2 linked regions of the Desulforamulus hydrothermalis Lam5 = DSM 18033 genome follow. The protein of the gene in region 1 interacts with the protein of each later gene in a pairwise test. Links are inferred from orthologs where the notes say so. Each region holds a gene or a part of one and is shown on either strand. Other genes may lie near its edges.

The links.
Region 2: the proteins of leuS (region 1) and ligA interact in binary tests that used the Escherichia coli proteins (3 or more experiments, as listed by UniProt). The link is inferred for Desulforamulus hydrothermalis Lam5 = DSM 18033 from one-to-one orthologs.

Annotation. Positions count from the first base shown.
Region 1 is NZ_CAOS01000008.1:23,779-27,152, forward strand. What follows is about bases 165-3,215. They hold leuS (leucine--tRNA ligase), read right to left. Parts: upstream 2,907-3,215; coding sequence 423-2,906; downstream 165-422. Other genes in these bases: DESHY_RS05330 (DUF421 domain-containing protein), read right to left, coding at 165-331; DESHY_RS05340 (AMP-binding protein), read right to left, coding at 2,999-3,215. In the rest of the region: more of DESHY_RS05330, read right to left, coding at 1-164; more of DESHY_RS05340, read right to left, coding at 3,216-3,374.
Region 2 is NZ_CAOS01000014.1:28,186-31,498, forward strand. What follows is about bases 298-3,287. They hold ligA (NAD-dependent DNA ligase LigA), read left to right. Parts: upstream 298-782; coding sequence 783-2,792; downstream 2,793-3,287. Other genes in these bases: DESHY_RS12085 (lipid II flippase Amj family protein), read left to right, coding at 298-728; DESHY_RS14770 (hypothetical protein), read right to left, coding at 2,761-2,895; DESHY_RS12095 (PQQ-like beta-propeller repeat protein), read left to right, coding at 3,064-3,287. Also shown: more of DESHY_RS12085, read left to right, coding at 1-297; more of DESHY_RS12095, read left to right, coding at 3,288-3,313. UniProt on the Escherichia coli protein: DNA ligase that catalyzes the formation of phosphodiester linkages between 5'-phosphoryl and 3'-hydroxyl groups in double-stranded DNA using NAD as a coenzyme and as the energy source for the reaction.

The sequences.
Region 1 (3,374 bases):
AAGAACGCATCTCATGTTTTAACAACTTGCCGTTTTCTATAATGATTTGGGGCGTGCCGTATAATAATTTGCGCAGCGGACGATTAATTAGCGTCAGATAAGAAAAGCCCACCTCTAACAGCCCCAGGGTGGCAATGGGAATTATGCCGTGCCAGATGGGAATATCCAAAGACTCCATGGGAATGGCCGCCAGCTCTGCCAGGATGATGGCCACCACAAAGTCAAAGGAAGAAAGCTGACCGATCTCCCGCTTGCCCGTCAGCCGGACAATCACCAGTACCGCCAGGTAGATGACAACGGTTCGCCAAACATGCGCCAACAGTTCTTCCATACCTCCACCTCCGTAGGCATCTACATCTTAGTATAGGATGGCTGACGGCGGTACATACATGAATAATAATAAGGCACCCGCCAGGGGTGCCTTATTTTACGACTATATTAATCAGCTTGCCGGGCACGGGAATAACCTTAATTACCTGTTTGCCGGCAATTAACGCTTGTACCGATGCTTGATCCATCACGTATTGCTGCATTTCGGCAGGACTCATGTTGGCCGGTATATGCAAGCGTTCCCGAACTTTGCCGTTTATTTGAACAACAATTTCCACTTCATCTTCCACCAGGGCAGCCGGGTCGTAGGCGGGCCAAGGCTGGCGGTGCACGCTGTCTCGGTGTCCGGTGGCCTGCCATAATTCCTCCGCAATATGCGGGGCAAAGGGAGCCAGCAGGATAATCGCGGTGTTTACCGCTTCCGCCAAGACAGCCGCATCCCGCTCCACTTCCGCCACTTTATCGCGGTAGGTGTAAAGACCGTTAACCAGCTCCATAATGGCACTGATGGCGGTATTAAAGTTAAAGCGGCCGCTGATATCCTCGGTAACTTTTTTGATGGCATAATGGGTTAACCGGCGCATTTCTTTGTGTACGCCTACCAACGAAGTTCCCGGTTGGATAGCCGGGGCGGCAGCTACCTGGTCTTGCACAGAATAAACCAGACGCCATACCCGGTTAAGGAAGCGGTGGCAGCCTTCAACCCCCCGGTCGCTCCATTCCAAATCCCGCTCGGGCGGCGCCGCAAACAGGATAAATAACCGTGCTGTATCTGCCCCGTAGCGTTCAATAATTTCTTCCGGACTGACCACATTGCCCTTGGATTTAGACATCTTGGCCCCGTCTTTTAATACCATGCCCTGGGTCAGCAAATTGGCGAAAGGCTCCTCCGCATTAACCAGGCCCAAGTCATAAAACACCTTGGTAAAGAACCGGGAATACAGCAGGTGCAAAATGGCGTGCTCAACGCCGCCGATATACTGATCTACCGGCATCCAGCGGTCGGCTTTGGCTTTGTCCCAGGCCTGCCCGGTATCCCGGGGGCTGGTATAACGCAGGAAATACCAGGAGGAATCCACAAAGGTATCCATGGTATCGGTTTCCCGCTGGGCAGGACCGCCGCACTGCGGGCAGACGGTATTAACAAAGTCCGGCCGGCTTTTTAAAGGTGATTCCCCGGTGGGCTTAAAGGCTACATCGGTAGGCAGCAGCACCGGCAACCGGTCTTCCGGTACAGGCACAGCGCCGCATGTTTTGCAATAAATTATGGGAATCGGTGTACCCCAGTAGCGCTGGCGGGAAATTAACCAATCCCGCAGCCGGTAATTAACTACCCCTTTGCCAATGCCCTTGGCTTCGGCAAATTGAATTACCTTACGAATCCCCTGCCGGTTGGGGGTTCCGTCAAAGGGACCGGAATTTACCATAATGCCGTCGCCGGTGTAGGCATCGGTCATCTCAACCTCATTTAAAGGCTGTGCCGGCGAAGGATGAATAACAACTTTAATGGGCAGGTTATATTTTTTGGCAAACTCAAAGTCCCTCTCGTCGTGAGCGGGCACGCCCATTACAGCACCGGTACCGTAATGATAAAGCACATAATTGGCGGTTAAAATGGGAACCTGCTCGCCGTTAAAGGGGTTGATACAATAGGCTCCGATAAACACCCCTTCTTTTTCTGAGCTGGTGCGGGCCAATTCAGTTTGATTGCTCACCCGGTTAACAAATTCGGCCACTGCAGTTTCCTGGGGTGTACCGGCAGACAGCTTGGCCACCAGGGGGTGTTCCGGCGCCAGCACCATGTAAGTAACGCCGTAAACAGTATCCGGCCGGGTGGTGAAAACTGTAATTTCATCCCCGGTAGCAGCTGCTTTAAAGGTCAGCTCAGCTCCTTCGCTGCGGCCGATCCAGTTTTCCTGCATGATTTTAACCTTATCGGGCCAGCCCGGCAATTTTTTCAGATCATCCAGCAACCGCTGGGAGTAATCGGTGATACGGAAAAACCACTGGTCCAGTTCTTTTTGTTCCACCGGGGCACTGCAGCGTTCACAGGCACCCTCAACAACCTGCTCGTTGGCCAATACCGTGGCGCAATCAGGGCACCAGTTGACCCGGGCATGTTTTTTGTAGCACAAGCCTTTTTTGTATAGCTGGAGAAACAGCCACTGGCCCCAGCGGTAGTATTCGGGGTGGCAGGTGGCCACTTCCCGCCGCCAGTCATAACTTAAACCCAGTTGTTTGAGCTGCCCCTTCATGTGTGCAATATTATCCCAGGTCCAGGTGGCCGGCGGAATGCCGTGCTTGATGGCGGCGTTTTCAGCAGGCAGGCCGAAAGCGTCCCACCCCATGGGGTGCAAAACATCGTAGCCCTGCATGGTTTTAAAGCGGGCAATAACATCTCCGATGGAATAGTTGCGCACATGGCCCATGTGTAATTTGCCGGACGGGTAAGGGAACATTTCCAGGCAATAGTATTTAGGCCGTTGGGAGTCATCCGGTACCCGGTAAATATCCTGTTCTTCCCAATACTGCTGCCATTTGCTTTCTATTTGTTTAAAGTTATATTGTTCCTGCAAAACACTTGCCCCCTAGTCGTACTGTAATAGCGGAAAGCCAAACTCGTATTCCTCGCAAATTTTACCACGAACGGTGCGGTTTTTCAACAATCCTAAGCTGTTTCAATTTTGGTCAGGCTCTCCAGACCCAGGGTGCTAATGGCCTGTTCGCGCAATTTAAATTTTTGAATTTTACCGCTGGCAGTGGTGGGGTAGCTGTCGGTGAATAAGACATAAGAAGGTATTTTATATTTGGCAATTTTATCTTTACAGTAAGCCTGAACCTCTTCTTTGGTTAAACTGTATCCTTCCCTTAATTGAATGTAGGCCAGCACTTCCTCGCCGTACTTTAAGCTGGGCACCCCGATAACTTGCACATCTTTTATGGCGGGGTGGGTATAAAGAAATTCTTCAATCTCCCGTGGGTAAATATTTTCCCCGCCGCGAATAATCATATCCTTCAAACGGCCGGTAATTTTAAAGTAACCT
Region 2 (3,313 bases), on another replicon or contig:
CCAATATGTTGCAGGCGCCGTTACTTTCATCAATTATTGAGCACGCTATCCAGCGCGGCACGGAGGCGGCAGGCAGCGGAGCGGCGTTGCTGCAATCGGTGGCCTACCGTCAGGAACTGGCGCATCTGAATGTGCAGGTGCGGACGGTAATTTTAGGGGCGACTTTGGGTACCCTGGTGGGAGGCTTATTTATCCCCACTTTTATTACCTTCTTTACCAAGGGTATATATTTGTTTGATCAGGTGCGGTCGGTACCCAAAATGATCGGGTTGCTGCTGTTTTCGCCGGTCAAAGCGGCCAGCCAGGTCAGGCAGGCTGTGCGCATACCCAACCGGCAGTTTTTTCTGCAGGCCCTTCGACAAAAAATTAACATTCCCAAAAAATTTCTGGTGCTTAATGTGCTGGTTACCGGCATATATACCACAGCGGTGCTGTCAGCCATTTATGCCGGTGCCTTATATCCCGAATTTCGTTCTACGGCAGCTTTTTTATCCGGCATCATTAACGGTATTGCCACCGTTTTATTTGCCACGGTGGTGGATCCTACGGCTGCCGGCATTACTGACCAGGCTCTGCGGGGAGAAAGGCCGGAGCAGGATATTAAGCAAATGTGCTTTTACCTGGCTCTTACCCGCTTGCTGGGCACGATACTGGCGCAGCTGTTTTTTGTACCAGCCGCCTTAATTATTAAATATGCAGCGCAATTGATTGCCCGGGGCGGCTTTTAACGGCAAGTTCCGGTCGGGGACGGTTTTCGATTTAAATTAAGGAGGCAAGTCATTATGGTTAGCCCGGAAATTAAGGCCAGAGCAGAGGCTTTGCGACGGGAGATAGAACACCACAATTACCTATACTATGTATTGGACCGGCCTGTTATTACGGATGACCAATACGACCGGTTAATGCAGGAATTGATCCGGTTGGAGGCGGAATATCCGTCACTGGTGACGCCTGATTCGCCGACCCAACGGGTGGGAGGGCAGGTGCAGCAGGGATTTCAGTCGGTACCCCACCGGGTGCCCATGCTAAGCCTGGCTAACGCTTTCAGTGAGGCTGATTTGCGGGAGTTTGACCGCCGGGTGTGCGGCAACCTGCCCGGCGAGCCGGTGGAATATGTGGTTGAGCTGAAAATTGACGGGTTAGCCATCTCCTTAACCTATGAGAACGGGCTGCTGGTGCGGGGAGCTACCCGGGGCGACGGCGCGCAGGGCGAAGATATCACCGCTAACCTGCGTACCATCAAAGCCATCCCCCTTCGTTTAAAGGAAGCGGTACCCTTTTTAGAAGTGCGGGGCGAGGCTTATATGCCCAAGGATTCCTTCAGCCGCCTTAATGAAGCCCGCCAAGAGGCCGGGGAACCGCTGTTTGCCAATCCCCGCAACGCTGCGGCAGGCAGCCTGCGGCAGCTGGACCCGGCAGTGACGGCGGCCCGCCAGCTTAGCATTTATATGTATGCCATCGGCCACCTGGAGGGCCGCCAAATATCGAGCCACGCGGCCGGCCTGACCTGGCTGCGGCAGCTGGGACTGCGGGTTAATGAACATTACCGGGTGTGCCGGGATATCGAGCAGGTTATTGATTATTGTGCCAAGTGGCAGGAAAAAAGGTTTCAACTGCCTTATGCCATAGACGGTCTGGTGATAAAGGTTAATTCTCTGGATCAGCAGCAGCGGCTGGGGGCCACCCTGAAAAGTCCCCGCTGGGCCATTGCCTATAAATTCCCGGCGGAACAGGCGGTAAGCACCATTAAGGACATTATCGTCAGGGTAGGACGAACCGGGGTGTTGACACCGACAGCTGTTTTAGAACCTGTTCAACTGGCCGGCACCACAGTCAGTAAAGCAACTTTGCATAACGAAGATGTAATTCGCCAGAAGGATATTCGGATTGGCGATAAAGCCCTGGTACAAAAGGCCGGTGATATTATCCCGGAAGTGGTGCAAGTTTTTCCTGAACAAAGGAACGGTAAAGAAAAGGTTTTTACCATGCCCGCTACCTGCCCGGCATGCGGTGCTCCTGTGACAAGAGCAGCCGGGGAGGCTGCCCACCGTTGTACCAACCGGTATTGTCCGGCCATAGCCCGGGAAGGCATCATCCATTTTGTGTCCCGGGGCGCCATGGATATTGCCGGTCTGGGGGAAAGCATCGTTACCCAATTAATTAAAGCCGGCCTGGTGCGGGATGCGGCGGATTTATACAGTTTACGCTATGAAGATTTAATCAAGCTGGAACGTATGGGAGCCCGCTCCTCCCATAACCTGCTGCAGGCCATTGAGGCCAGCAAAAGCAATTCGCTGGCCCGGCTGCTGTTTGCCCTGGGGATTCGCCATGTGGGCGAGCGGGCCGCGAAAGTTTTAGCGCAGCATTTTGGCTCCCTGACGGCTATAATGAACGCAACCTTCGAAGATTTAACCGTTATCCCGGAAATCGGTCCTAAGATTGCTGAAAGCGTGGTGGATTATTTTGCCCGGCCGGACCACCGGCGGCTGGTTGAGCGGCTGGCCGAGGCAGGCGTCAACATGCAGGAAGCAGGGCAGCCAAACCCGGCTGAACTGCCCCTGGCGGGCAAAACCTTTGTGGTGACCGGTACCCTGGCGGCTTTTTCACGCCAGGCTGCCCAAGCGGCCATTGAACAACTGGGCGGCAAAGTAGCCGGCAGTGTCAGTAAAAAAACTGATTATCTGGTGGTGGGTGAAAATCCCGGCTCCAAGTACGAGAAAGCCCGGCAGTTGGGCATTGCCATCCTTAATGAGGCAGAGTTTATTGCGTTGTTGAAGCATAATGAAAATTAATCATTGACAACCGGGCCAGGAGGGCCCGTTTGAGGCGGCCCCAATGGCGATCGTAGCGAATCATAGCGCTGTCGGTGCGTAGACCGGAGCCAAAGGGGATCATAAACCACCGGCAATGTTTGTCGACACTCTGGAGGCACCGCTAAGGTGCCTTTGTCCTTTTTAATTACACTCCCTTTTACCTCAAGATTTGCCAGGCTAAAGACGATATCACTAATTAATGAAGGAATTTCCGGGCAACTAAAGAAGTAACAGTCTGAGGGGTGATGAAGTGAGATTTTGTTTCTTGTTAGCAGTCTTTTACTTAATGATGTCAGCCTGGCCGGCGGAAGCCGGTTATACCGTATACCCCTATGGCCGGTTTGTCTGGCAGCAACAAAAAGCTGGCAAATTGTCGGCGGATGTGACAGTGACGGCTAACGGGTTGTTGTATGTTCCGGCGGGCAATAAAATTATTTGTTATGATTTGGGCAATGGGTCGAAACTTTGGGAACGCAAGCTGGAACTGAGCGGCAAAATAA